DNA from 3 places in the Streptomyces sp. Ag82_O1-12 genome. Region 2 is predicted to be linked to each of the others. Evidence: riboswitches for the same ligand, from Rfam matches in the RefSeq annotation. Region 2 holds a riboswitch; each other region holds the start of a gene.
What was found. A riboswitch is a leader RNA that binds a small molecule or an ion and turns the genes downstream of it on or off. The one in region 2 is predicted to bind cyclic di-AMP.

Region 1 (9,483 bases), 3.0 Mb from region 2:
CGAACTGCCGGAGTACGTCCTGTTCGCCGAGGACGAGCGGGGCGAGGTCGTGGCGAACGCCTACAGCGTGCCGTTCGCCCTCGGAGCCGAACACCGCGGCCGGCTGCCCGCCAACGGCTGGGACACCGTGCTGGTGTGGGCCTTCTCCGATCTGCGGCGCGGAGTCCGGCCCGACACCGTCAGCGCGATCTCGGTCTCCATAGCCCCACAAGCACAGGGGCGCGGCCTGTCCGGGGTGATGCTCTCGGCCATGCGGGACAACGCCCGGGCCCGCGGCTTCCGCGAGGTCGTCGCCCCGGTCCGCCCCAACGCCAAGCACCTCGAACCGCACACGCCGATGGAGGAGTACGCCCGCCGTGTCCGCCCCGACGGCCTGCCCCAGGACCCGTGGCTGCGCGTCCACGCCCGGGCCGGGGCCACCATCGACTCGGTGGCCCCGGCGTCCATGACGGTGGCCGCCTCGCTCGCGGACTGGCGTCGCTGGACGGGCCTGCCCTTCGACACCGACGGCGACATCGAGGTGCCGGGCGGTCTGGTGCCGGTGCGCTGCGAGGTGGAGCGCGGGTACGCGGTGTACGTCGAGCCCAACGTGTGGATGCGGCATCCCCTGTAGGGCGTGACGGACGGTTCGGCCTACGACGGGCCGGGGACGGGCTGTTCACACGAAGTGATCAGCATGACAACGGTTCGGTACAACCCGTGACCGGTTGTCCGTGTCGGGCTATACGCTCGGATTCCCCAACAGGGTCTGTCACTCGCACGCCCGTCCCCATCGGCCACACCGGTCCAGGAGCAGTCATGTACGGCCACGGCGCGGCGCCGCCTCCCCGCAGCGCGGCAACGGTCATCTCCCTGCGTGTGCTGTTCGCAGCAGCCGGCTTCCTCACGTGCGGCGTGCTGGCCTGCGTACCGCTGTTCCGGGTGGCCGTGCTGCGCGGACGGGCCCTCGACTGGGTGCTGGCCTGGGTGAGTCTCCCGCTGTCCATCGCGTGCTTCGTCGTGATCGGCACCCTGCCGGAGGACGACTACCGGACCGACCTCGCGCTGGCCCTGATCCTGCTGCTCGGAGCGGCCTCCGCCATCTACTTCCTCGTCACGGACATCGGACACCACGGCGAGCGGCGGAGGTTCGCCGGTTACGCGTCGCCCCACGCGCCGACCGTCGCACAGACCCCGTACGGCTACCCGCACCAGGCGCCGCCGTACGCCCCGACGCCCACGCCCGTCCCGCAGCCCCCGGGGCCCCACACCCCCGCCCCGCACGACACGCCCCGGGTCGCGGGCCCCATCCAGCCGCCCCCCTCGCCCCAGCGCCCCGCCCCGGCCCGCATCGACCAGGTCCGCGCCGAACTCGACGAACTCAGCGACTACCTGCGCCGGCACGAGGGAGAAGGCCACCGGGACGGCAACCACGAGGGCGGACGGTGAGCGTGGCGGCAGGACGTGTCGTCGCCGGGCGCTACGAACTGTCCGCCATCCTCGGGCAGGGCGGCATGGGCCAGGTCTGGACGGCGTACGACCAGCGGCTCGACCGGCGCGTGGCGGTGAAGCTGCTGCGCCCCGACAAGGTGGCCGGCCAGGACGCGGAGGAACTGCGGCGCCGTTTCGTGCGCGAGTGCCGGGTGACCGCGCAGGTCGACCACCCCGGCCTCGTCACCGTGCACGACGCGGGCAGTGAGGGCGAGGAGCTGTTCCTCGTCATGCAGTACATAGACGGCGCCGACCTCGCAGGCCACCTTGCCGAGCACACCCCGTACCCCTGGCAGTGGGCGGTCGCGGTCGCCGCGCAGTTGTGCGCAGTACTGAGCGCCGTGCACGCGGTGCCGATCGTCCACCGCGACCTCAAGCCGCGCAACGTGATGGTGAAGCAGGACGGCACGGTCACCGTCCTCGACCTCGGCGTCGCCTCCGTCATGGACGCGGACACCACCCGCCTCACCCACACCGGCACGCCCATCGGCTCGCCCGCCTACATGGCCCCGGAGCAGGCGATGGGCGGCGCCGTCGGCCCCTACACCGACCTGTACGCGCTCGGTGTGGTCCTGCACGAACTGCTCAGCGGCGACGTGCCCTTCTCCGGCTCCACGGCCCTCGGCGTCCTGCACCGGCACCTGTACGAGCCCCCGCTGCCCGTACGCCGCATCCGGCCCGAAGTCCCCGAGGCCCTGGAGGCCCTCGTCCTGCGCCTCCTGGCCAAGGACCCGCAGCACCGGCCCGCCTCCGCGCAGGAGGTCTACGAGCACCTGGAGCTGCTCCTGCCCGCGCGCGGGACGCCCACCGGAGCGGCCCTCGACCCCACCCGCCCCTTTCTGCGCCCGCACGCCCCCTGGCCCGACCGCGCGCGCACCCCCGCGCCCCAGCCCACGCCGGCCACACCCGTCACCGAGGCACCGGGGCAGACGGACATCGTCCGCGCCGTCGACGAGGTCAAGCGGCTCCTCGGCGAGGGCCGGGTCACCCAGGCCGTCGACATCCTCGGGGCGATCCTGCCCGCGGCCGCCGAACAGCACGGGGCGCACTCCCCGGTCGTGCGCACCCTGCGCAAGCAGTACGCGGCGACGCTCCTGGACGACGGCCAGTACCGGCGCGCCCTGCCTGAGCTTCGCCGCCTCGCCGACGAACGCGCCGCCGAGGCGGGCCAGGCCGACCCACAGGCCCTGCGCCACCGCTACGAGGCCGCCCAGTGCCTCGAACAGCTGGGCGAACCGGCCGCGGCGCTCGCCGAGTACCGGGCGGTCCTGCCGTACTACGAGAACCAGTACGTCGCCGCCGGCGGACCCGAGCTCGCGCACGACGTCCGCCGCCGGATCGGGCACCTCCAGCTCGCCCTCGGGGACCGCGGTGCCGCCCACGACACCCTCGCCCGGCTGCTGCACGACGTGGAGCGCACCCACGGCCCCGGGCACCCGCTCGGTGTGGAGATCCGCAGGACGCTGCACTGGCTGGGGCAGGTCCGCGGCTGACGGCCGCCCGGAGTTAGACGCGGCGGTGCCGGAAGTCCCGGTGAATCGTTGGTCGAATGGGTTGGCCAGAGCTTGGCCACTGCCTACCATCGATCATCGCAAGACCTTGTGCACCGTCGCACAATCTCCTCGGGAGGTTTCCTTGCACCGCCGCCGTCGCACCGCGCTCGTCCTCACCGCCGCGATCGCCGCCGCGGCGCCCCTTCTCACCGCCTGCGGGAACGACGCGCATCCTGGCGCGGCAGCCGTGGTGGGCGGCCAGCGGATCACCGTCTCGCAGCTGGACGAGAGGGTCGGCGAGGTTCGCGCGGCCCAGCGGGCGGCCGTACGGGACGAGGCGCAGTACCAGCAGGCCATCGCCAGGACCGGCACCCTCACCCGCGACACCCTGCACACCATGGTCCTCGACCGGGTGCTGCACCGCGCCGCCGAGAACGCCGGAGTGAGGGTCTCCCGCAAGGAGATCCAGGCGATGCGGTCCGGCCTGGAACAGCAGGCCGGCGGCGCGAAAGCGCTGGAGACGACCTGGCTCCAGCAGTACGGCATCCCGCCGCAGCGCCTCGACGAGAACCTCCGCCTCCAGCTGGAGGCCCAGAAGCTCGCCGAAAAGCTCGGCACGAACACCGACCGTCCCGAGTTCTGGAAGGCACTCTCCGACGCTTCCAAGGACCTGAACGTCGACCTCAACCCGCGCTACGGCACCTGGGACGTCCAGAAGAGCAGCCGCGCCGACGCCAAGACGCCCTGGGTACGGGACGTCACGGCGGCACAGACGCAGCAGGGCATGTAGGACGCCCGACCGCCGGGCCCTGTGGACAACCCGACCACCGGACCCAACCTGACCTCCGGGCCCTGTGGACAACCTGGCCGCCGGGGCCCTGTGGACAACCTGACCTCCGGACCCTGTGGACAACTTCGGGCGCTGTCGGCGGCGTGGGATAGCTTCGAACCGTGAACGCCAACAGCCCCGAAGCCACCCCGGGCCCCGAGCGGACCGCCCCCGACGCGGCAGCCGCCCCCGGCCGCATCGTCCTGCTCACCACCAGCCACCGCGTCGCCCCCGGCCTGCTCTCCTGGCCCGCCTGGCAGGCACTGCACGCGGCCGACCGGGTGCTGTGCGCGGACGGCACGCACCCGCAGCTGCCGTACCTGCGCGAGGCGGGGATCCCCGTCGCCGAGGCGTCCCCGACCGCCCAGGAGCTGGTCGACGCCTGCGCCGGCGGACACACGCTGGTCGTGGTCGCGACCGGCGAGGGCGAACCGGTCCTCACGGACGGCCTGGCCCGCCTCGCCGGCACCGGCCGTATCGCCATGCCCGAGCTGGAGCTGCTGCCCGCCTCCTACGACCTGCCGGGCGCCCGGCTCCTCGATCTGGTCCAGGTCATGGACCGCATCCGCGCCGAATGCCCGTGGTCTTCCCAGCAGACCCACGAGGGTCTGGCCAAGTACGGCATCGAGGAGGCGTACGAACTCGTCGAGGCGATCGAGGAGGGCGACCGTGACGAACTGCGCGAGGAGCTCGGTGACGTCCTCCTCCAGGTCGTCTTCCACGCCCGCATCGCCGAGGAGGGCCGCCCGGAGGACGGGGAGGAGCCCTTCTCCATCGACGACGTGGCCGGCGGCATCGTCGCCAAGCTGATTCACCGCCATCCGCATGTCTTCGGCGACGCGACGGCCACCACCCCCGAGGAGGTCAAGGAGCACTGGCTGCGCACCAAGGCGGTCGAGAAGCAGCGCACCTCGATCACCGAGGGCATCCCCCTCGGCCAGCCCGGCCTGGCCCTCGCCGCCAAACTGGCCTCCCGTGTCCGCACGGCGAACCTGGACATACCCCTCCCACCCGTCGAGGGCATCGGCTACGACCTCCTGGCCCTGGCCGTCCGCGCCGAGTCGGAGGGCGTCGACCCGGAGGCGGCTTTGAGAGCGGCGGCCCGCGCGTACCGGGACGCGATCAGAGACGCCGAGGGCTGAGCGGCCCGGGGACGGAGACCTGGGCTCCCGGAAGCCGGAAGCCGGAAGCCGGGAGCCGGAAGCCAGGAGCCAGGAGCCAGGAGCCATGAGCCGGAAGCCGGAAGCCGGAAGCCAGAAGCCATGAGCCGGAAGCCAGGAGCCATGAGCCGAACGCTGGGCGCCGGGAGTCAGGAAGACGGACGGCCAGCCCCAGGAAAGCCCAGCCCAGCCGCGACCGAGGCAAGAGCGCTCCCGGAAGCCGGATACCGTCGAGCCGTGACCGACCAGCCCCAGCCCAGCACACCCGCGACCACTCCCGACCTCTTCACCTGGGAGTTCGCGAGCGACCCCTACCCCGCCTACGCCTGGCTCCGCGAGCACAGCCCCGTCCACAAGACGCGGCTCCCCAGCGGTGTGGAGGCCTGGCTGGTCACGCGGTACGCCGACGCCAAGCAGACGCTCGCCGACCACCGGCTCTCCAAGAACCCCGCGCATCACGACGAACCGGCGCACGCCAAGGGCAAGACCGGGATCCCCGGGGAGCGCAAGGCCGAGCTGATGACGCATCTGCTCAACATCGACCCGCCGGACCACACCCGGCTGCGGCGGCTCGTGTCCAAGGCGTTCACGCCCCGCCGGGTCGCCGAGTTCGCGCCGCGGGTGCAGGAGCTCGCCGACACCCTCATCGACGGGTTCGCGGAGAAGGGGTCAGCCGACCTGATCCACGAGTTCGCGTTCCCGCTCCCCATCTACGCCATCTGCGACCTGCTCGGTGTCCCGCGCGAGGACCAGGACGACTTCCGCGACTGGGCGGGCATGATGATCCGTCACCAGGGCGGTCCCAGGGGCGGCGTCGCGCGGTCCGTGAAGAAGATGCGCGGCTACCTCGCCGACCTCATCCACCGCAAGCGGGAGGCGTTGCCCGCCGAGGCCGCCCCCGGCGAGGACCTCATCTCCGGTCTCATCCGCGCGTCCGACCACGGTGAGCACCTCACCGAGAACGAGGCGGCGGCCATGGCCTTCATCCTGCTGTTCGCCGGTTTCGAGACGACCGTGAACCTGATCGGCAACGGCACCTACGCCCTGCTCACCCACCCCGGGCAGCGCACACGGCTCCAGGCGTCCCTCGCCGCCGGGGAGACCGGCCTCCTGGAGACCGGCGTCGAGGAACTCCTCCGCTACGACGGCCCGGTCGAACTCGCCACCTGGCGTTTCGCCACGCAGTCCCTCACCCTCGGCGGGCAGCGCATCGAGGCCGGCGACCCCGTCCTCGTGGTCCTGGCCGCCGCGGACCGGGATCCGGAGCGGTTCGCCGATCCGGACGTGCTGGACCTCTCCCGCCGCGACAACCAGCACCTCGGCTACGGCCACGGCATCCACTACTGTCTCGGCGCCCCGCTCGCCCGTCTGGAGGGCCACACCGCGCTCGCCACCCTGCTCACCCGCCTCCCGGACCTCCGGCTCGCCGCGGATCCGGCCGAGCTGCGGTGGCGCGGCGGCCTCATCATGCGGGGGCTGCGCACGCTGCCGGTGGAGTTCGCACCGGTAGCACCGGCTGGACGTGACGAAACATCAGACCTGTGATCTTCACGTGATCTGCGCGGCATGAACTTGTGACAAGTGATCGACTGCCGATACGTTCACCCATCAACGCGGCGGGGAATCACGCCGCGTCGGTCACTGCTGTCTCGCGAAAGGTCTCCGTATGCTCTCCGGGAACGGTCGGCACCGTCGCCCCCGCCAGGCTCCGGCTCTCCTCGTGGCGGCCGGAGTGACCGGCTCCGCCATCGCGATCCCGCTCCTCGGGGCCTCCGGCGCCAGTGCGGCCGACGGCACGACCTGGGACCGGGTCGCGGACTGCGAAACCGGCGGCGCGTGGAGCCAGAACAGCGGCAACGGCTACTACGGTGGCCTGCAGTTGTCCCAGGAGGACTGGGAGAACCACGGCGGCCTCGACTACGCCGCGAGCGCCGACCTGGCCAGCCGCTCCCAGCAGATAGCCGTGGCCGAGAGAATCCTCGCCGACCAGGGGGTCGGCGCGTGGCGCACCTGCGGACTGCTCTCCGGGCTCGAGCAGGGCAAGGACTCGGACTCCGGCGCGTCCGGTTCATCCGACTCGTCCGGCCCGACGGACTCGCCCGGCCTGCTCGACTCGCTCGGGTCGTCGCCCTCCGCGAGCCCTTCCTCGTCCCCGTCGTCGTCCGACACGCCGTCGGACACGTCGTCGGACACGGAGGATGAAAAGACTAAGTCGGACAAGTCGTCTGAATCCGCTGACTCCGCGTCGCGGGACCAGGGGTCCGGTGGTTCTCCGTCGGCCACTCCGGAGAGCGGCGAGGCCGGCAACGCGCGGCAGGGTGACGAATCCTCGGCGCTGACCGACACCGGCTCCGGCCGCCATCGCGGCCCCAGTGCCGACGAATCCCTCCCGTCCGACAGCGGCCGTGCGGACGAGTCCACGGGCCGTCACGCCTCGGGCGGTGACGAGGGCTCCGAAGAGGGCTCCGGTGACGCCGTCCAGGGCGATTACATCGTGGGAGTCGGCGACAGCCTCTGGTCCATCGCCGACTCCCTTGACGTCAGCGGCGGATGGCACGCGCTCTACGTGGGCAACGAGAAGGCCGTCGGTACCGACCCGAACCTCATCCAGCCCGGTCAGAAGCTCACGGTGGAGGGCGAAGGGGACGAGAAGTAGCCGTTCGGGCAGTGCGGAAACGGGGGCGGAAGTCGCCCCGAAACCGCGCGAGTTCGCGTCATATTTCGCGGCGAATGTCCTGTTTGGGGCCCGTGAGAGATAGATCTCAGAAGCCTTGATCGTCTTTGAGATTCCGTGGATCGCGTGTCTACGGTCGTGACCGCTCGTCACCGCGAGCCCCGGCTGCCGCAACGCCGAATCCTGCCAGCGGCCGTACGGGAACAGTCGTCGCGTCAAGCGCCGTAGGCAGGAGCGGGGGACCCAAGGTAGGTGCCCGACCGGACAGTTGTGCCGGAAGGGCTTGGGGTGAAGCCGTGTCCCGGGAGGGGCGCGGCCGGGCAACTCAACCGGCCCGAACCCGACAGCTCACCTCGCAGGCGTCGGTGAGGGGATCCACCATGCTGTTTTCCGGCAAGGGCACGCACCGCCGTCCGTCCAAGGCCTCTCGGGCCATCGCCATCGCCGGTGTCACCGGTGCCGCCGTCGCCGCCCCGCTGATGGCGGCCGGCAACGCCTCCGCCGCCACCTCCTCCGAGTGGGACGCCGTCGCCCAGTGCGAGGCCGGCGGCAACTGGTCCATCAACACCGGCAACGGCTACTACGGCGGTCTGCAGTTCTCCGCCTCCACCTGGGCCGGCTACGGCGGCACCAAGTACGCCGCCACCGCCGACCAGGCCACCAAGGAGCAGCAGATCGAGATCGGCGAGAAGGTTCTCGCGGGTCAGGGCAAGGGCGCCTGGCCGGTCTGCGGCAAGGGCCTGTCGAGCGCCGGTTACACCGGCGGCGGCTCCACGAACGACTCGGGCAGCTCCTCGCAGAGCCAGCAGCAGAGCACCGAGTCCCGTGAGACCCAGCAGCCGGCCTCCCGCTCCGACGAGCGCCCGGAGGCCAAGAAGACCGTCACCACCCCGACCGGCAAGAAGGTCAAGAAGGGCGACGGCGAGTACAAGGTCGTCAAGGGTGACACCCTCAGCTCGATCGCCGAGGACAAGAAGGTCAAGGGCGGCTGGGAGAAGCTCTACCAGCTGAACAAGGACATCATCGACGATGCCGACCTCATCTACACGGGCCAGCAGCTGCACCTGAAGTAAGCAGCGGCTCACCGGACCCGCCAGGGTTCCGGCCCGCCCGGACCCGCCCAGGGTCCACAGGCTCCCCGTCCCGGTGCGTCATCCCCCGTACGCACCGGGGCGGGGTTTTTCGGCAACCGGCTTTGTTCCGTTCGGAAACAATTTACTCTCGGTTCTGTCCATGGGGTGGGCGACCCGGTGGCCGATCGTCCCGAGCCGGTTAGGCTCATGTCGCGAGCCACCGGGCCCGCACCTCGCCGGGTCCACGCGACCCGCGTCACCGCGTCACATAAGAAGGAGATGCTCGTGCCGTCCATCGACGTCGTCGTAGCCCGGGAAATCCTGGACTCCCGAGGCAACCCCACGGTCGAGGTCGAGGTCGGCCTCGACGACGGCAGCACCGGTCGTGCCGCCGTCCCGTCCGGCGCCTCCACGGGCGCCTTCGAGGCCATCGAGCTCCGCGACGGCGACTCGAACCGCTACCTCGGCAAGGGTGTGGAGAAAGCCGTCCTCGCGGTCATCGAGCAGATCGGCCCGGAGCTGGTCGGCTATGACGCCACCGAGCAGCGCCTGATCGACCAGGCGATGTTCGACCTGGACGCCACCGACAACAAGGGCTCCCTCGGCGCCAACGCCATCCTCGGCGTCTCGCTCGCCGTCGCCCACGCCGCCTCCGAGGCCAGCGACCTGCCGCTGTTCCGCTACCTGGGCGGCCCCAACGCGCACCTGCTGCCGGTGCCGATGATGAACATCCTGAACGGCGGCTCGCACGCCGACTCCAACGTGGACATCCAGGAGTTCATGA
Region 2 (9,483 bases):
GCGCCCTTCGGCTCGCTCATGCTGAAGCGTGAACGAGAACTGACGCGGACCATTGTGGACCGCCGCACTGACAACCGGGACCAGGACCCTGCCCCGGGCGTCTCTCGTGCTGTCGGGCCGAGGTCGCCGCCGGGAACTTCACCAGGGCTTCGCGCGCTTGCATACAGTGGCAGGACCGGCAGGAATCCGCGGTCTGAACAACCGCTCAGCGATCGAAGGGACGTACATGCCCATGGGTCACACGGCCACAGCCCAGGCAGGCTCCGGGGGCCTGACAGCGACCGAGCACCGCCTGGCCAACGGCCTGCGCGTGGTGCTCTCCGAGGACCACCTGACCCCGGTCGCGGCGGTGTGCCTCTGGTACGACGTCGGCTCACGCCACGAAGTCAAGGGGCGTACCGGCCTGGCTCACCTTTTCGAGCACCTGATGTTCCAGGGATCCGCGCAGGTCAAGGGCAACGGCCACTTCGAGCTCGTCCAGGGCGCGGGTGGCTCGCTGAACGGCACGACCAGCTTCGAGCGGACCAACTACTTCGAGACCATGCCCACCCACCAGCTGGAGCTCGCGCTCTGGCTGGAGGCCGACCGCATGGGCTCGCTGCTGGCCGCGCTCGACGACGAGTCGATGGAGAACCAGCGGGACGTCGTCAAGAACGAGCGCCGCCAGCGTTACGACAACGTCCCCTACGGCACCGCCTTCGAGAAGCTGACCGCCCTCGCCTACCCGGAGGGCCACCCCTACCACCACACCCCGATCGGCTCGATGGCCGACCTGGACGCGGCGACCCTGGAGGACGCGCGCGCGTTCTTCCGCACCTACTACGCGCCGAACAACGCCGTGCTCTCCGTGGTCGGCGACATCGATCCGGAGCAGACGCTCGCCTGGGTCGAGAAGTACTTCGGTTCCATCCCCGGTCACGACGGCAAGCCCGCCCCGCGCGACGGGTCGCTGCCGGAGACCATCGGCGAGCAGCTGCGCGAGGTCGTCGAGGAGGACGTCCCGGCCCGCGCCCTGATGGCCGCCTACCGGCTGCCGCACGACGGCACGCGCGCGTGCGACGCGGCCGACCTGGCCCTCACCGTCCTCGGCGGCGGTGAGTCCTCCCGCCTCTACAACCGGCTCGTGCGCCGCGACCGTACGGCCGTGGCGGCCGGTTTCGGCCTGCTGCGGCTCGCCGGTGCGCCCTCCCTGGGGTGGCTGGACGTGAAGACGTCCGGTGACGTGGAGGTTCCGGTCATCGAGACCGCCATCGACGAGGAGCTCGCCCGGTTCGCCGAGGAGGGCCCCACGCCCGAGGAGATGGAGCGCGCCCAGGCCCAGTTGGAGCGCGAGTGGCTGGACCGGCTCGGTACGGTCGCGGGCCGCGCCGACGAACTGTGCCGGTACGCCGTGCTCTTCGGAGATCCGCAGCTCGCCCTGACCGCCGTCCAGCGCGTGCTGGAGATCACGGCGGAGGAGGTCCAGGAGGTCGCCAAGGCCCGCCTGCGACCCGACAACCGCGCGGTGCTCGTCTACGAGCCCGTCGCCGACGAGACCGCCGAGGGCGCCGGCACCGCCGACGACACCGCAGCCGCGGCCACCGACGAGAACGAGGAGGCGGCCAAGTGACCGAGCTCGCCACGATGGACTTCCACCCCCGGCCGCAGGCGGGCGACGCCCGGCCGTGGGCCTTCCCGGCCCCCGAGCGCGGCACGCTCGACAACGGCCTGACGGTGCTGCGCTGCCATCGTCCCGGCCAGCAGGTCGTCGCCGTGGAGGTGCTGCTGGACGCACCCTTGGAGGCCGAGCCGGCCGGACTCGACGGTGTGGCCACGATCATGGCCCGGGCCTTCTCCGAGGGCACGGACAAGCACTCCGCGGAGGATTTCGCCGCGGAACTGGAGCGCGCCGGTGCCACCCTCGACGCGCACGCCGACCATCCCGGCGTCCGGCTCAGCCTGGAGGTGCCCGCCTCCCGGCTCACCAAGGGCCTGGGCCTGATCGCCGACGCGCTGAGGGCGCCCGCCTTCGCCGACAGCGAGGTCGAGCGGCTGGTCAACAACCGCCTCGACGAGATCCCGCACGAGCTGGCCAACCCCTCCCGCCGCGGCGCCAAGGAGCTCTCCAAGGAGCTGTTCCCGGCGGACGCGCGCATGTCGCGGCCCCGGCAGGGCAGCGAGGAGACCGTCGCCGCCATCGACTCCGCGGCCGTACGCGCCTTCTACGAGAAGCACGTCCGCCCCGCCACGGCCACCGTCGTGGTCGTCGGTGACCTCACGGGCATCGACCTGGACGCCCTGCTCGGGGACACGCTGGGCGCCTGGACGGGCTCCTCGGCCGAGCCGCGTCCGGTGCCTCCGGTCACCGCCGACGACACCGGCCGGGTCGTCATCGTGGACCGCCCGGGCGCTGTCCAGACGCAGCTGCTGATCGGCCGGATCGGGCCGGACCGGCACGACCGCGTATGGCCCGCGCAGGTGCTCGGCACGTACTGCCTCGGCGGCACCCTCACCTCGCGCCTGGACCGTGTCCTGCGCGAGGAGAAGGGCTACACCTACGGCGTACGGGCGTTCGGCCAGGTCCTCAGGTCCGCCCCGGACGGCACGGGTGCCGCGATGCTCGCCATCAGCGGTTCCGTCGACACGCCCAACACCGGTCCCGCCCTCCAGGACCTCTGGACGGTGCTGCGCACCCTCGCCGCAGAGGGGCTGACCGACGCCGAGCGGGACGTCGCCGTGCAGAACCTGGTGGGTGTGGCGCCGTTGAAGTACGAGACGGCGGCGGCCGTCGCGAGCACGCTGGCCGACCAGGTCGAGCAGCACCTGCCCGACGACTACCAGGCCACGCTGTACCGGCAGCTCGCCGCGACCGGCACCGTGGAGGCCACCGCGGCGGCCGTGAGCGCCTTCCCGGTGGACCGTCTGGTGACCGTCCTCGTCGGTGACGCGGCGCAGATCAAGGCACCGGTCGAGGCCCTCGGCATCGGCGAAGTCACCGTCGTCGCCGCCGAGTAGCCGCACGCGCGCAGGGGCCCTGGTTGTCTTCAAAGGCACCAGGGCCCCTTTATGCCCGAATTGGTATGGGAGTTGCCTGTCTGCCCTGTGGGATGCGCTACAAAAGCCGGGATTCGTTTGGGAATTGAAAGTGGCGCCGCTTAGCGTCATCCGGGCTGTTCGTCAGGCAGTGCGCCGCACCCGCGGCACCGGACAGTCATCGCCGAGTCCCCGTACGGCGCGAGCCAGGGGAGCCGGGGACCCATCGCAGTCCCTGGGGTGAATCGGGCGCCCGCGCGAGTCGCGAGGGAGTCCGTAGGAGACCTTCCTGCTCCGAACCCGTCAGCTAACCCGGTAGGCGAGAGGGAAGGAAAGGACCAGCCACCACATGGCGTTCACTCGCGCCACCGGGAAGCACCGTCGTCCCAGCAGGATGCAGCGCTCCACCGCCCGCGCGGCGGGCGTCGCGGCCCTCGCCACCACCGGCGTGATCGGCACCGTGGCGGCCCCCGCCGCCTTCGCCGCCGAGCCCAGCGCCGAGCAGACCGGCCTCACGCCGGTCGTCACCATGAACGACACCGCGGCCCAGCAGATCGACGCCCAGGCCCTCGCGCAGCAGCACGCCGCCGACGAGGCCGCCGCCAAGCAGAAGGCCGAGGAGGCCGCCCGCAAGCGGGCCGCCGAGCTCGCGGAGAAGGCCAAGGAGGCGGCCGAGAAGGCCCGCGAGGCCAAGGAGCGCGCCGCCCGCGAGGCCGAGCGCAAGCGCCTGAACACCTTCGTCGCCCCGATCTCCGGCTCGTACGTCTCCACCAGCTACAAGGCCAGCAGTGGCCTGTGGTCCTCCGGCAGCCACACCGGTGTCGACTTCCACGCCGCCAGCGGCACCTCCGTCCACGCGGTCGGCGCGGGCACCGTCGTCGAGACCGGCTGGGGCGGCTCCTACGGCAACCAGGTCGTGATCAAGATGCACGACGGGACGTACACCCAGTACGGCCACCTGTCCTCCATCGGCGTCTCGGTGGGCCAGCAGGTCACCCCGGGCCAGCAGATCGCCCTGTCCGGCGCGACCGGCAACGTCACCGGCCCGCACCTGCACTTCGAGGCCCGCACCAGCCCCGAGTACGGCTCGGACATCGACCCGGTCGCCTACCTCCGCTCGCACGGCGTGAGTGTCTGACCGCACCTCTCCGCTCCTCCCGAAAGCCCCGGCTTCCCGAGCCGGGGCTTTCGGCGCTTACGGCCGCCCGCTGTCCAAAAAATATCCATGGATGGTCGCCTGCCGTCGGAAATTCCGGCTCATTGCAATAGAGTCACGGAACGCACGCCGCTCGTCGGCGTTTCACGGGGATTAAGCGGAGGTCGGTCATGCGTATTCCCGCGCACTCGGTGTGCACGGCCATCCGGGACGACATCGTCGCGGGTGTCCACGCACGCGGCAGCCGGCTCACCGAGGAACTCCTCGCACGCCGCTACGGCGTCTCGCGGGTGCCAGTCCGGGAGGCGCTGCGCACGCTCGAGGCCGAGGGTTTCGTGGTGACCCGCCGGCACGCGGGCGCGTGCGTGGCGGAACCCACCGAGCAGGAGGCCGGCGACCTGCTGGAGATGCGCATGCTGCTGGAGCCGCTCGGTGCGGCCCGCGCCGCCCAGCGCCGCACCGAGGCGCATCTGAAGGTCCTGCGCGGCCTGGTCCGGTTGGGCCAGGAGCGGGCCCGCCGCGGGAACAGCGACGACCTGCGCTCTCTCGGCGGCTGGTTCCACGAGACGCTCGCCCAGGCCTCCGGCAGCCCCGCGCTGACCTCGATGCTCACCCAGCTCCGCTACAAGATCGCCTGGATGTACGCCGTGGAGGCGCCGGCCAGCCCGGTGGAGTCCTGGACCGAGCACGGCGCGATCGTGGACGCGGTGGCGCGCGGGGACGGCGAGCGCGCGCGGGCGGTCACGGCGCTGCACACCGAGCGCGCGAAGGGCGCGCACCGGCTGCGGTTCGGCTCCGCCCAGGAACGCGCCCACCGTGTGAGGAACTCGCAACATCCCGTAAACACGGCGAGCCCGCGGCTTTAACACGGCGGCCGTATACAAAGAGCAGTGAATTCTCGGGGGGTCATTTCCGCTGCCCTGATTCTCGGAATTCCGAGCCCCGTCACCCGGGAATGGCGAAGTGCCGCCCGCGCCGAACGGGGAATGGTGCGAGGGCCCGTCCGTGTCGACTGGGAATGGTGAACGTCCCACGCGCGTCGACCGGGGAATGGCGAAGGCCCCACCCGCGTCACCCGGGAATGGCGAAGGGCCCGCCCGGTGAATTCGGACGAGCCCCTCGCTGTGCGCCGGATCGGGCGCTCGGTGGATCAGACGGTCTCGGGCAGTTCCTCGAGACCCTCGGAGACCAGCTTGGCGAGCCGGTCCAGGGCGGCGTCCGCGCCCTCGGCGTCGGAGGCGAGGACGATCTCCTCGCCTCCCTGGGCGCCGAGGCCCAGGACGGCCAGCATGGAGGCCGCGTTGACGGGGTTGCCGTCAGCCTTGGCGATCGTCACCGGGACGCCTGCGGCCGTGGCGGCTCGGACGAAGATGGAGGCGGGGCGGGCGTGGAGACCCTCGGCCCAGCCGACGTTGACGCGGCGCTCAGCCATGTGTTGCTGCCCTTCGGTTTTCAGGGTTGTCTAGACCAGTTTCCCATATCGTGAAGCCACCGGGAGCGGTCCTCGCGTTCCACTCCGGGGGTGCCGTCGGATCGCGGCCTCGACCCGACTGACGCCCTCCACAGACTGCCTCGCGCCCGCTGTCGGACGCTAGCCGTACTCTGGGGCCCATGCAGACCTCGCCGGACCGGCACGAGTATCCCGCCCACTGGGAAGCCGACGTGGTGCTGCGCGACGGGGGTACCGCGCGCATCCGGCCCATCACCGTTGATGACGCCGATCGCCTGGTCAGCTTCTATGAGCAGGTCTCCGACGAGTCGAAGTACTACCGCTTCTTCGCGCCGTACCCTCGCCTGTCCGCCAAGGACGTCCACCGCTTCACGCACCACGACTTTGTGGACAGGGTGGGACTCGCGGCCACAGTCGGCGGCGAGTTCATCGCCACCGTACGCTACGACCGGATCGGCGCGGACGGAACGCCCGCGTCGGCGCCGGCCGACGAGGCCGAGGTCGCCTTCCTCGTGCAGGACGCCCACCAGGGCCGCGGGGTCGCCTCCGCCCTGCTCGAACACATCGGCGCCGTCGCCCGGGAGCGCGGCATCCGCCGCTTCGCCGCCGAGGTGCTGCCCGCCAACACCAAGATGATCAAGGTGTTCACGGACGCCGGCTACACCCAGAAGCGCAGCTTCGAGGACGGCGTCGTCCGTCTGGAGTTCGACCTCGAACCCACCGACCGCTCCCTGGCCGTGCAGTACGCGCGCGAACACCGTGCCGAGGCCCGCTCGGTGCAGCGGCTGCTCGCCCCCGGCTCGGTCGCCGTCATCGGCGCCGGTCGCACGCCGGGCGGCGTGGGCCGCAGCGTCCTCGGCAACATCCGGGACGCCGGGTACAGCGGCCGCCTCTACGCCGTGAACAAGGCCCTCCCCGACGGACAGAAGGAGCTCGACGGTGTGCCCGCCCACCGCTCGGTGCGGGACATCGACGGCCCGGTCGACCTCGCGGTCGTCGCCGTGCCGGCCGAACACGTCACCGAGGTCGTCACCGAGTGCGGCGAACACGGCGTGCAGGGGCTGGTCGTCGTCTCCGCCGGGTACGCCGAGAGCGGCCCCGAGGGGCGCGAACGCCAGCGCGCACTCGTGCGGCACGCGCGCACGTACGGCATGCGGATCATCGGCCCGAACGCCTTCGGCATCATCAACACCTCACCCCGGGTCCGGCTCAACGCCTCCCTCGCCCCCGAGGTGCCGCGCCCCGGCCGCATCGGCCTGTTCGCCCAGTCCGGCGCCATCGGTATCGCCCTGCTGTCCCGGCTGCACCGGCGCGGCGGCGGTGTCACGGGCGTGACCGGTGTCTCCACCTTCGTCTCCTCCGGCAACCGCGCCGACGTCTCCGGCAACGATGTCCTGCAGTACTGGTACGAGGACCCCGACACCGACGTCGTCCTCATGTACCTGGAGTCCATCGGCAACCCCCGCAAGTTCACCCGCCTCGCCCGCCGCACCGCCGCCGCCAAGCCCCTGGTCGTCGTCCAGGGGGCACGGCACGGCGCCGCTCCCCAGGGCCACGCCGTCCGGGCGACAAGGCTGCCGCACGCGACCGTGTCGGCGCTGCTGCGGCAGGCCGGGGTCATCCGCGTCGACACGATCACCGAGCTGGTCGACGCGGGCCTGCTGCTCGCCCGCCAGCCCCTGCCGGGCGGTCCCAGGGTGGCGATCCTGGGCAACTCGGAGTCGCTCGGTCTGCTCACCTACGACGCGTGCCTCGCCGAGGGGCTGCGACCGTACCCCCCGCAGGACCTGACCACCGCGGCCTCGGCGGCCGACTTCCACACCGCCCTGTCGCGTGCCCTGGCCGACGACCGGAGCGACGCCGTCGTCGTCACCGCCATACCGGCGGTGGGGGAGGGCCCGGTCGGCGACGCGGCCCTCGCGGAAGCCCTGCGCTCGGCATCGGCCGCGGCCCCGTCGAAGCCGGTCCTCGTGGTCCACGTGGAGCTCGGCGGCCTGGCGGAGGCCCTGTCGGCGGCGGCGAGCACGGCACCGCAGGCCACATCGGACAACCCGCAGCAAAACTCTCCAAGCCCGACGCCCGCAGCGGAACAACTCCCCGCCGGCGAGGCCTCCGCCGAGGCCCCCGAAGGCGCCCACCTCATTCCCGCGTACCCCGCCGCCGAGCGCGCCGTCCGCGCCCTCGGCCAGGCCGTGGCCTACGCGCAGTGGCGGCGCGACGCCGCCGAGCCGGGCAAGGTGCCCGAGTACGACGACATCAACGAGAAGGGCGCCGCCGCGCTGATCGACGGCCTCCTCGCGCGCGGCCAGGGCCTCACGCTCGGCACGGACGAGACCTGCGACCTCCTCGGTCACTACGGCGTCCAGGTGCACCGCGCCCTGCCCGCCCCGACCCCCGACGCCGCCGCCGAGGCGGCCCGCGACCTCGGCTACCCCGTCGCCCTCAAGGCCACCGCCCCGCACCTCAGGCACCGCGCCGACCTGGGCGGCGTCCGCCTCGACCTCGCGGACGAGGAGCAACTGCGCCGGTCGTACGCCGAGTTGACCGAGCTCTTCGGCGCGCCGGAGGAGCTGCGGCCGGTGGTGCAGCGGATGGCGCCACGTGGCGTGGACGTCGTCGTACGTGCCGTCATCGACCCCGCGGCCGGAGCCGTGCTGTCCTTCGGGCTCGCCGGGGCCGCCTCACAGCTGCTCGGGGACACCGCGCACCGGCTGATCCCGGTCACGGACCGGGAGGCGACCTCGCTGGTGCGCTCGATCCGCACCGCCCCGCTGCTGTTCGGCTGGCGCGGCTCCGCACCGGCCGACACCCGTGCCCTGGAGGAGCTGCTGCTGCGGGTGTCCCGGCTGGTCGACGACCACCCTGAGGTCGTCGCGGTCACCCTGGAACCGGTCGTCGTCGCCTCACAGGGCCTGAGCGTCCTCGGCGCCTCCGTGCGCCTCGCGCACCCGCCCGCCCGCGACGACCTGGGCCCGCGGACACTCCCCGTGTACTGACAGGGGGGCGAGCTGTCCCTCGCAGTCAGTGGTCCCCCGTAGGATGGGCGTCATGGCCAAGACCAGTACGACGACCCAGGGGCTGCGGGCGGCGATCGAGCGCAGCGGCTACTACCCGGCCCTCGTGGCCGAGGCGGTGGAGGCCGCCGTGGGCGGCGAGCCCATCCGGTCGTACCTGGTCCACCAGGAGACGACGTTCGACCAGAACGAGGTACGGCGGCACGTGACCGTGCTCGTCCTCACCGACAACCGCTTCATCGTCAGCCACACCGACGAGCAGGCCGCCGACAGCACCTCCCCGACGCCGTACGCCACGACGTCGACGGAGTCCGTGAAGATCGGCCGCATCTCCTCGGTCGTGGTCAGCCGCGTGGTCGCCAACCCCGAGTCGTACAAGCCCGGGACCCTGCCCCGCGAGGTCGTCCTCACCATCGGCTGGGGCGCCGTCTCCCGCATCGACCTGGAGCCGGCCGCCTGCGGGGACCCCAACTGCGAGGCGGACCACGGCTACACCGGCAATTCGACGGCGGACGACCTCAGCCTGCGCGTCAGCGAGGCCGGGGACGGACCGGAGACCGTGCGCGAGGCGCTCGCCTTCGCGCAGGCCCTCTCCGAGGCGACCGCGGACACGACCCACTGATGGCACAGCCCAAGATGGCCTGGGACCACCATCCCGAACCGCTCTCCCTCGCCTCCGCGCCCGTCCCCGAGTACGGCAGCGGATCGCTCGCCGATCTCCTGCCCACTCTCGCCGCCGGCCTGGGCGTACCGGACATGAGCGCCACGATCACCGAGCTGACCCCCGCCGACCGGAACTGCGTGTTCCTGATCGACGGCCTCGGCTGGGAGCAGCTGCGGGCGCACCCCGA
Region 3 (9,483 bases), 1.0 Mb from region 2:
CCCAGGACCTGGTCGACCGGGCGGCGGCCGAGGCGGGGCTGGTCTCCTCGGTCCAGGCCGTCTATCCGCTGCTGGACGACGAGGCCGAGGCCCGGCGGCGGTTGCGGGACGCGTTCGCGGTCGAGGTCGACGGCATCGGTCTGGACGAGCTGGTCGGCGGGTGTGGTGTGGCGGAGGCGGCCCTGGCCGCCCTGGACCGGGCCGGTGTGCCGTACACCGGGACGCGGGTCGCCCTCCAGGGGCTCGGCACCATGGGCGGGGCCACGGCGCGCTTCCTCACGCGCGCGGGGCTCACGGTCGTGGCCGTCGCCGACCTCCAGGGCACTATCGCCAACCGGGCGGGTCTCGACGTCGAGGCACTGCTCGCCGCGCGGGACGCCCACGGCACGGTGGACCGCTCCGCCCTGCGCCCCGGCGACCGCGAACTGCCGGGCGACGCCTGGCTGTCGGCCGACGCGGACGTGCTGGTGCCGGCGGCCGTGTCGTACGCGATCGACACCGTGAACCAGGAGCTGATCACCGCCCGCTGGGTCGTGGAGGCCGCCAACATGCCCGTACACCCGGAGGCGGAGCCGCTGCTGGCCGCGCGCGGGGTGACCGTGCTGCCGGACGTCGTGGTCAACTCGGGGACGAACGCCTGGTGGTGGTGGACGCTGTTCGGGGACATCGGCGCCGACGCCGAGGAGGCGTTCGCGTACACCCGCCGCTCGATGCGGACGCTGGTCGAGCGGATGCTGGACCGCGCGCAGACCGACGGGACGACACCGCGCGCCGCCGCCCACGCCATCGCGGCGGACCGGCTGCCGGTGATCGCGGAGCGGTTCGGCTGGTTCCGGTGAAGGCGCCCGCCCTCCTCGACGGCAGCTGTCGCGTTCCTGCCGGACAGGCCGAAACGCCCCGTCGAGGGGCCGCACGCGCGTGGGTAGGGTGACGGCGTGACGAGAGTCCGGTTGAGTGTGGCTCAGCGGCGCGGGGATCTGCTGCGGGCCGCCATCGAGCAGATCGAGGCGCGGGGTGTGGCGGCGGTCAGGATCGCCGACGTGGCCTCGGCGCTCGGCGTGAGCAACGCGCTGGTCCTGTATCACTTCTCGACGAAGGAGCAGTTGGTCGCCGCCGCGTTCCGGCACGCGGCGGAGGGCGACCTGGCGCATCTGCGCAAGCTGCTCGGCCGCCGTTCACCTGCGCTGCGCCGGCTGCGGTCGGCCGTGCGGTGGTACGCCCCCGCGGGCCCCGCCAAGGGCTGGCGGCTGTGGATCGAGGGCTGGGCGGTGGCGCTGCGCGACCCCGTGCTGCGGGAGGTCGCCCAGGACCTCGACCGGCAGTGGAAGGCGGCGCTCGCCGAGGTCATCGCGGAGGGCGTGGCGGCAGGCGAGTTCCGCTGCCCGGACCCGGCCGGCACGGCCTTCCGGCTCACCGCCCTCCTCGACGGTCTCGCCGTGCAGCTGACGTCCTACGCCGGCGCGGTGCCGCGAACGCGGGCGCAGGAGTGGGTGGAGGAGGCGCTGGCCCGCGAGTTGGGCCTGACGCGGGAGCGGCCGACGTCCTGACGGTGTCGCGACAGGGACAGGGACAGGAACAGCTGCAGATACGGCGACAGCGGCCCTGCGGCTCCCGGCATCCCCGGCCCGGTCGGCATCCCCGGCATTCCCGGCCCACCCGGGCCGCCCGGCCCGCCCCGGAAACCCGGGCTCCTGCGCGTGCGGGCCGTGCCGGGTGGGACCCCGGCACGGCCCGCACGCGCAGGAGCGGCTCTCACGCCACCGGCGCGATCCGCATCCTGATGTCGTCCGGCGACAGCGCCCCCTTGGCCGTCACATGGTCGCCCGACGACTCCCCGCGCAGCCGGCGCCCGATCCACGGCACCAGGAACTCCCGGGCCCAGGCGACGTTGTCCCGCCGCATGTCGAGAGCGCCGCGCGGCGGCAGCGGCGGCCACGCCTGCTCGGGGTCGGCCGGCACGTCGAGGCCGAGCACCTGGCCCGCGCGCAGCGCCACGCGCGTGTGCCCCTCGGGCGACAGGTGCAGCCGGTCGGCGTCCCAGGCCCTGCGATCCTGCACGCTGCGCAGGGACCACAGGTCCAGGACCGGGCAGCCGTACCGGTCGGCGATGGCCCGGACGTGTCCGTTGTACGTGGCGATCTTGCCGCGCAGGTGCCTGAGCACGGGGACGCCACGGGTGTCGAAACCGGTCGTCACCATGACCGTGCCGGACACCGCGGTGAGCTGGGCCAGCGCCCGTTCGAAGCGCTCGGCCACCTCGTCCGGGTCGGTGCCGGGCCGGATGATGTCGTTGCCCCCGGCGCAGAACGAGACGAGGTCCGGGGCCATGTCGACGGCCCGCGGAACCTGGTCCGCCACGATCTGGTCGAGGAGCTTTCCGCGTACGGCGAGATTGGTGTACTGGAAGTCGCCCTCGGGCCTGCGGTCGGCGAGCAGGACGGCGAACCGGTCCGCCCAGCCGACGAACGCCCCGTCGGGTCCGGGGTCGCCGACGCCCTCGGAGAAGCTGTCCCCCAACGCCACGTACGACCCGATCACTGCTCTGCTGTCACTCTTCGAATCGTCTGCCACAGCAGCTCATGATTCACCTTCGAATGTGACTTACGCGACCGTAGGAAGGGGTTGACGGGCGGTGAGATAAGCCACTCCTAAAGTGTTCGCCAACTTCGGAATACACCGCTCGTCAGAGGTGTTTCCGGGTGAGCCGCCAGACTCGGAACCCGCTGATCCGGAAATGGCTCCAGACGGTCCGGAAGGCGAAGTGCCCACTCGTGTACGGCTGCGGGTCGGTGTAGTCGAAGACGAGCCGGCCGTTGTTCCACCAGTGGACCGTGGAGCCGTCGGAGACGATCCGGACCCGGTTCGGCTCGCCCGGGACCAGCAGCGGCTCGGTGTAGTCGAGGACCAGGGGGCGGACACCGGGTTCGCCGACGTAGCGGCGCAGTCGGGTCGTGGTGTTGTAGTTGGCGCCGTAGCCCGCGTAGTACGTCGTGAGGTGGTCGTACTCGTCGAGGGCCCCGCCGCGCGGAGTGGCGAAGAGGTCGTGCGGAGAGCGGACGTCGGTCGCGTTCCAGAAGTTGTTGAGGTCCGAGACCCGGTCGTTGACCCCGCCCTCGGAGACGGGGGTCGCGGTGTACTCGATCAGGTACGGCCCTTCGAGCCGCTGCCTGAACCAGACGGTCGCACCGCTCGGCACGTCGATCTCCAGGACGCCGCGCGAGGCGGTGACCGTGCCGCCGTCCTGGAGTTCGGGCACCCATTGGGTGAGGCCGTGGCAGAAGTCGTCATGAGCGATGAGCCGTCGGCGCCCGGGGGCGGCACTCGCGCTCCCCGTCGGGGCGATGGCCGCCAGAGCGGCTCCTGTCGCCAGGGCTGCGAACGTTCTGCGGGTGGTCGGCACGGGACACAGCTCCTTCAGAAAGCGCTTGCATTCACGATGTGATCACTGTGTCTCAACTGCCGCCCCCTGTCGATCCCTTGAGGCGCCGGGCGCGGACACACCGAAGGCCGGACCCGGGGATCGGGGTCCGGCCTTCGGAGGCGTGTCAGGCAGGTGGTCGTGCGGTCGGTCAGCCGACGGAGACGCCGTGCGAGCGCAGGAAGGCGACCGGGTCGACGTCGGAGCCGTAGTCCGGCGTGGTGCGGATCTCGAAGTGCAGGTGCGGTCCGGTCACGTTGCCGGTCGCGCCCGACAGGCCGACCTGCTGCCCGGCCGTCACGGTCTGGCCGGCCGAGACGGAGAGCTGGGACAGGTGGGCGTACTGGGCGTAGTGGCCGTCGTTCAGCTTGATGACGACCTGGTTGCCGTACGCGCCGCCCCAGCCGGCGGAGACGACCTCGCCCGGACCGACGGCCTTGAGGGAGGTGCCGGTCGGGACGACGAAGTCGACACCGGTGTGGTAGCCGCTGGACCACATGCTGCCGGACATGTGGTACGGGGTGCCGACGGTGGCACCGTCCACCGGGAGGGTGAAGCCACTGGAGTTGCTCTCGGCCGCGGGCTGGGCGGCGGCCGGCTTGGCGGCGGTCTCCGCCTTCGGGGCCGACTCCTCGGCGGACGACTTCTGGGCCGAGGCCTTCGGAGCGGCCGGGGCCGAGGCCTTCGGCGCGCCCGCGGCCTTCTTGCCGATCGACAGCTTCAGGCCCGGGTGGATCAGCGACGGGTCGGAACCGACGGCGTCGCGGTTGTCCGAGTAGAGCTTCTTCCAGCCGCCGTCGACGTTCTGGTCGTCGGCGATCTTCGCGAGGTAGTCGCCGGCCTTCACGGTGTACGAGCGGGCGCCGTTGGCCTTTTCGGCGGCCTTCTTCTCGGCGGCCGGAGCGGACTGGACGGCCTTTTCGGGAGCCGACTGCGGGGTGGCGGCGTGGGCGCCGGCGGCCCCCATGAGCGGCAGGGCGAGGGCGGCTCCGCCGGTTCCGGCGACGGCGATGGAGCGGGTGAAACGCTGGGTCTTGGGGCGGCGGTGCTTACCCTTCGCGGGCATGGCGAATTCCTCTCCGTCGCCTGCGAGGTGAGCTGTCGGGTGCGAGCTGGAGATGCCCGGCCGCGCCGTGGCGCGACTTAACCCCAAGCCGTTCCGGGAACCGGAACAGGCGTCTTACCTGTGGGTCCCCCGCTCCTGCCGTACGTCGGGTCAGTGTGTGGGGCTCCGGGCGGCGGCAGGATTAGGCGTCCGTCCGGATTGGTGTGGAACGTAAGCGACCACGACGCAATAGGACAAGCTTGCGGTTGCCCGTGACGGTGTTTTTCCTGACGCGTCGGCACAAGTGCCGTCACCGAGCGTGGATTACCGATCTCCGCCATTCGTCAATGGGCCTGAATAACGCCAGAATTACGTGAACATGGCGACAACACATCGTCACGAATATGACGATGGTCACGCACCCCGGCCTCATCTCCTTGACGATCGGGGCACGTTATCCCTTAGCGGCCTAAGCTCCCTATTCGGACAGAACGACTACTTCCGCTTAAGCCGGACGACCGCGGCGTCCAGATCCCCGCGCAGGCCGACGCGAAGTCCGTGATGCAGCAGTACGGCCCCTCGGTGAACTTCGCCCGTTTCGAGGCATTCGTACGAGGATGCCGGGTCGAGACCGCGCAGCAGGAGCGCCGGCACGGGCTCGCCGTAGCGCTGCGCCTGGAGCCAGGCGAGGACGACGATCTCGTCGCCGAGGACGTACTGCACGGCACTGGCGCCGCCCTCCGGGGGACGCAGCCGGTACAGGTCGCCGCGCTGCACCACGGGCCGGATCTCCTTGTAGAGCGCCACCCACTCCCGCGCCTCGGCGAGCTCCTCCTCCGTCCACCGCGTGAGGTCGCCGCCGACGCCGAGCACCCCGGCCATGGCGCTGACGAACCGGAACCGCAGGGAGCTGGCCCGCTGGTTGAGCATGGCGTTCGGGCTGTCGGTGACCCAGGCGGCCATGACCCGGGCCGGGTGGATCTGACTGAAGCCGTGCTGGATGGCGAGCCGGTCGAGCGGGTCGGTGTTGTCCGAGGTCCACACCTGGTCCGTGCGGCTCAGCACACCGAGGTCGATCCGGCCGCCGCCGCCCGAGCAGGACTCGAAGGCCACGCCCGGGTGGGCGGCCCGAAGCCGGTCCAGCAGGGCGTACAGGCCGTGCACATGGTCGACCCACAGCCGCTGCGGGTACGGGTCGTCCGGCCAGCCGGCGTCGGTGAAACAGCGGTTGAAGTCCCACTTGACGTAGTCGACGGGAGCGCTGGAGAGAAGCCCGTGGAGCTGCTCCCAGAGGTACTCCCGGACGTCCTCGCGGGCGAGGTTGAGCACGAGCTGATTGCGGAATTCCGTCCGCTTTCGTCCTGGTTGGTACTGGACCCAGTCGGGGTGCGCGCGGTACAGGTCGCTGTCCGGATTGACCATCTCGGGCTCGACCCAGATCCCGAACCGCATGCCCAGGCCGTGCACATGGTCGGCGAGCGGCTTCAGTCCGCCCGGGAAGCGGTCGGGGTTGGGGGTCCAGTCGCCGAGCCCGGCCCGGTCGCTGGTGCGCGCCCCGAACCAGCCGTCGTCGACGACGAACAGCTCGACTCCCATGGCCGCGGCCCGCTCGGCGAGCGCCCGCTGCTGCTCCTCGGAGATGTCGAACTCGGTGGCCTCCCAGGAGTTGAACAGCACCGGCCGGTCCCGCTCGGCGTCCGGGACGACATGCGCCCGCTGGTAGGCGTGCCAGGCGCGGCTGGCCCCGCCGAAGCCGCCGTCGCTCCAGAGCCCGGCGAAGACGGGGGTCGTGTACGACTCCCCCGTGCCCAGCGTCAGCAGGCCCGAGTCGTCGTGGCCGGCGCCGCCGGTGATCTGCACGCGCGCGTCCGGCAGCTGGGCCACGGCGATGCGCCACGACCCGGACCAGCCGAGGGCGCAGCTGTAGACCTCGCCGTGCTCCTCGGTGGCGTGGGTGTCGAGGGCGACCCACGGCAGGTGCTGGTGCGAGGTGTGGCCGCGGCGACTGCCGATGACCTTCTCGCCGTGGGTGAGACCGGAGCGCGTCAGCCGGGACTCGGCGCCCCAGCGGCCGTGCAGCTGGGACAGCCGCCAGGCGTCGCGGTCGGGAAGGGTCCAGGTGGCGGAGTCGGCGCGCAGCAGTTCGAGGGCCGGCCCGCGGTTGGCCAGGGTCACCCACCGCTCGACGACGTCCGTCGAGGAGCGCATGCGGTAGTGCAGCGTGATGGCGAGGTCCCCGTCACGGAACCGGAGCCGCAGCTCGCCGTCCTCGGTGTCGTACCCCTCATGGACCCACTCGGTGCCGCGCCGCCCGGCCGCGCGCACGGACAGGGCGGGGCGGACGAAACGGGGTCCGCCCTCGACCGGGTACTCCTCGCGTCCGTCGAGCGGGGACTCGAAGGGCCAGTAGTCCGGCAGCGGCCGGACGGCGAGGGCCTCGGCGTCGGCGAGGCCGATCCGGGGGCCCCAGTGCAGGTGCAGCAGCTCGTCCCGGTCGGTGACATGGACGGCGTAGCTGCTGGCCGGCCCGGAGAGCACCCACGTACAACCGTCTTCAGAGATGTCCAGCATCGCGCCCTCACAGATTCGAACAAGCCCGACCAGGTGCGACCAGGCGGCAACATCATCAAGGGCCGCGGGGGCTCCGGGCAACGCCCTGTGGACAACTCATTGCCCCAGGCAGGCATGTCGTATCGTCGAGTCGTGCCCGCCGACGAGCCGCGGCGGCGGCGCCGAAGGGGAGGAGCCCTCGTGACACAGCAGGTCCCGTCGACCGAGCCCGAGCTGGCCGGAGTGCGCAACTTCCGTGATGTGGGCGGACTTCCGACCGTGGACGGACGGCGGGTGCGCCAGGGAGTGCTGTTCCGCAGCGGCCACCTCGCCCATGCGACCGGGGAGGACGCCGCCTTCCTGACGACTCTGGGCCTGCACACGATCTTCGACTTCCGCAACGCGGCCGACCAGAAGCTCGAAGGGCCGGACGTCGCGCTGCCCGGCGTGCGCAATGTGAACCTGCCGCTGAGCGACCCCGCCGACGGCGCCGAGTTCTGGAAGATGGTCCGCGACGGCGACCTGGACCAGCTGCGCGAGATCCTGTCGGACGGCAAGGGCGCGGGTCGCATGATCGCCTCGTACCGCACGATCATCAAGCACCGCACGGACGAGCACTCCCGGGTGCTGCACGCGCTCGCGCAGGACAGCGTCCCCGCGCTGATGCACTGCGCTGCGGGCAAGGACCGCGCGGGTCTGTCGGTCGCGGTGACGCTGCTGGCGGTGGGCGTCGAGCGCGAGGCGATCGTCGAGGACTACCTGAAGTCGAACGCCAAGCACCGCCGTTACAAGGTGCACCGCAGCAGCTCCGCCGCCTCGGCCTACTCCCCCGAGGTCATGGAGCTGCTCAGCCCCCTCTTCGACGCGCGCGCCGAGTATCTGACGGCGGCCTTCGACACCATCGAGGAGACCTGGGGCGGCGTCGACGCCTACCTGGAGAAGGGGCTGGACCTCACCCCGGAGACCCGGGAGCGGCTGCGCGAGCGGCTCCTCGCCTGAGAGGCCGGGACAGGGGCTACTTCGCGCCGAGCGCGAAGAGCAGGTACACGAACGCGGCGAAGATGTGGCCGGCGATGAGGTAGACGAACAGCCTCACCCACAGGGCGCGGGGGAACTTCTCCTCCATGTCGCTCATGACGCGTCTCCAGGGGTGGGGCCCAGGCACAGTGCGGCCGTGGGGCTCTGCAGCAGGGTGTGGACGAAGAGCAGGTCGACGCCGTCGTGGTCCTCGGCCGCGATCCGGTGCGGGGTGAGCGAGTCGAAGTGGGCGCTGTCGCCGGCCGCCAGCCGGTGCGTGGTGTCCCCGAGGCGCAGCCGCAGCCGGCCGCGCAGCACATGGAGCCACTCCTCGCCGGGGTGGACGCGTACGACGTCGCCCTGGGAACCGTGGGGGACGTGGACCCGCAGGGCCTGCATCCCGCGGCCCGGGGCGCCGGCCTGCCAGTAGGTCCAGCCGCCGGCCGCCGTGGGTTCCATGTCGGCCGCGCGGATGACGGCGTCCCGTCCGGCGACCGTCTCGCCGAGCAGTTCGGCGACGGTCGTACCGTAGACCCGGGCGAGCGCGAGCAGCATCGGCAGCGAGGGCTGGCGCTGCCCGGTCTCCAGACGGGAGAGGTGGGCGGGCGACAGCCCGGCGGCGCGGGCCGCGGCCTCCAGGGTGAGGGAGGCCTGACGCCGCAGGGCCCGCAGCTGGGGCGCGACGGCGGGCAGCGCACCGGGCGCGGGTTCGGACGGCGACGCCGGTTCGGATGGCGACGCGGGTTCCGACGGCGACGTGGGTTCGGACGGCGAGCCGGCCCCGGAGGGCCGCTCGGTCTCGGAGGGGCTCATGCCTCCATTCAGCCGGACCTTTGCCTCACCGGCAAATTTCTTGCCTCTCAGGCAAATCCGCTACCGGTTGGCCACCGCCTGCTTGACCAGGGTCTTGCCGAAGTCCCACACCAGCCCGCCGTTGTGCGCATCGTCCATCACGGCCGTGAAGGCGTCGACGAACCGGTCCACCTCCCGCTCACCGATGATCAGCGGCGGGATCAACTTGATCACCTCCATGTGGTCGCCGGAGACCTGGGTGAGGATCCGGTGCCGTTGCAGCAGCGGCACGACGACCATCTGCGCGAAGAGCCCCTTGCGGGCGGCCTGGAGCATGGCCCAGCGGCTGCGCAGCTTCAGCGACCTGGGGCGTCCGAACTCGATGCCGATCATCAGGCCCCGGCCCCGGACCTCGGCGAGCATCTCGTACCGGTCCGTGAGCGCGGCCAGCCGGGATCTGAGCCGCTCCCCGGTGGCCCGGACGTTCGCGACGATCTGCTCGTTCTCCATCACCGACAGCACCGCGAGGCCCGCCGCCATGGCCTGCGCGTTGGACCCGAAGCTCGCCGAGTGGACGAGGACGCGGTCCATGGACGAGTAGACCTTCTTGAAGATCCAGTCCTTGCCGATCGTGGCCCCGACCGGCACATAGCCGCCGGAG

Region 1: linked by a shared signal. The riboswitch ahead of QOL88_RS15930 (LysM peptidoglycan-binding domain-containing protein) and the one ahead of QOL88_RS29630 (M23 family metallopeptidase) in region 2 are both predicted to bind cyclic di-AMP.
Region 3: linked by a shared signal. The riboswitch ahead of QOL88_RS34005 (M23 family metallopeptidase) and the one ahead of QOL88_RS29630 (M23 family metallopeptidase) in region 2 are both predicted to bind cyclic di-AMP.

What each region holds. Positions count from the first base shown of each region.
Region 1 is NZ_FXUW01000001.1:3,501,341-3,510,823, reverse strand. It holds gene QOL88_RS15965 (GNAT family N-acetyltransferase) at 1-613, shown strand, start outside; gene QOL88_RS15960 (hypothetical protein) at 799-1,428, shown strand; gene QOL88_RS15955 (serine/threonine-protein kinase) at 1,467-2,963, shown strand; gene QOL88_RS15950 (SurA N-terminal domain-containing protein) at 3,106-3,753, shown strand; gene QOL88_RS15945 (nucleoside triphosphate pyrophosphohydrolase) at 3,915-4,934, shown strand; gene QOL88_RS15940 (cytochrome P450 family protein) at 5,190-6,497, shown strand; gene QOL88_RS15935 (LysM peptidoglycan-binding domain-containing protein) at 6,619-7,608, shown strand; cyclic di-AMP (ydaO/yuaA leader) riboswitch at 7,837-8,003, shown strand; gene QOL88_RS15930 (LysM peptidoglycan-binding domain-containing protein) at 8,007-8,699, shown strand; gene eno (phosphopyruvate hydratase) at 8,985-9,483, shown strand, end outside.
Region 2 is NZ_FXUW01000001.1:6,464,562-6,474,044, forward strand. It holds gene QOL88_RS29620 (M16 family metallopeptidase) at 227-1,609, shown strand; gene QOL88_RS29625 (M16 family metallopeptidase) at 1,606-2,994, shown strand; cyclic di-AMP (ydaO/yuaA leader) riboswitch at 3,185-3,349, shown strand; gene QOL88_RS29630 (M23 family metallopeptidase) at 3,362-4,150, shown strand; gene QOL88_RS29635 (GntR family transcriptional regulator) at 4,339-5,034, shown strand; gene QOL88_RS29640 (HPr family phosphocarrier protein) at 5,319-5,600, opposite strand; gene QOL88_RS29645 (bifunctional acetate--CoA ligase family protein/GNAT family N-acetyltransferase) at 5,780-8,614, shown strand; gene QOL88_RS29650 (DUF5998 family protein) at 8,658-9,254, shown strand; gene QOL88_RS29655 (alkaline phosphatase family protein) at 9,254-9,483, shown strand, end outside.
Region 3 is NZ_FXUW01000001.1:7,465,281-7,474,763, reverse strand. It holds gene QOL88_RS34025 (Glu/Leu/Phe/Val dehydrogenase dimerization domain-containing protein) at 1-839, shown strand, start outside; gene QOL88_RS34020 (TetR/AcrR family transcriptional regulator) at 936-1,547, shown strand; gene QOL88_RS34015 (SGNH/GDSL hydrolase family protein) at 1,753-2,538, opposite strand; gene QOL88_RS34010 (DUF6250 domain-containing protein) at 2,684-3,400, opposite strand; gene QOL88_RS34005 (M23 family metallopeptidase) at 3,570-4,484, opposite strand; cyclic di-AMP (ydaO/yuaA leader) riboswitch at 4,489-4,650, opposite strand; gene QOL88_RS34000 (alpha-galactosidase) at 4,959-7,034, opposite strand; gene QOL88_RS33995 (tyrosine-protein phosphatase) at 7,215-8,012, shown strand; gene QOL88_RS33990 (DUF6126 family protein) at 8,029-8,148, opposite strand; gene QOL88_RS33985 (helix-turn-helix domain-containing protein) at 8,145-8,843, opposite strand; gene QOL88_RS33980 (aspartate aminotransferase family protein) at 8,904-9,483, opposite strand, start outside.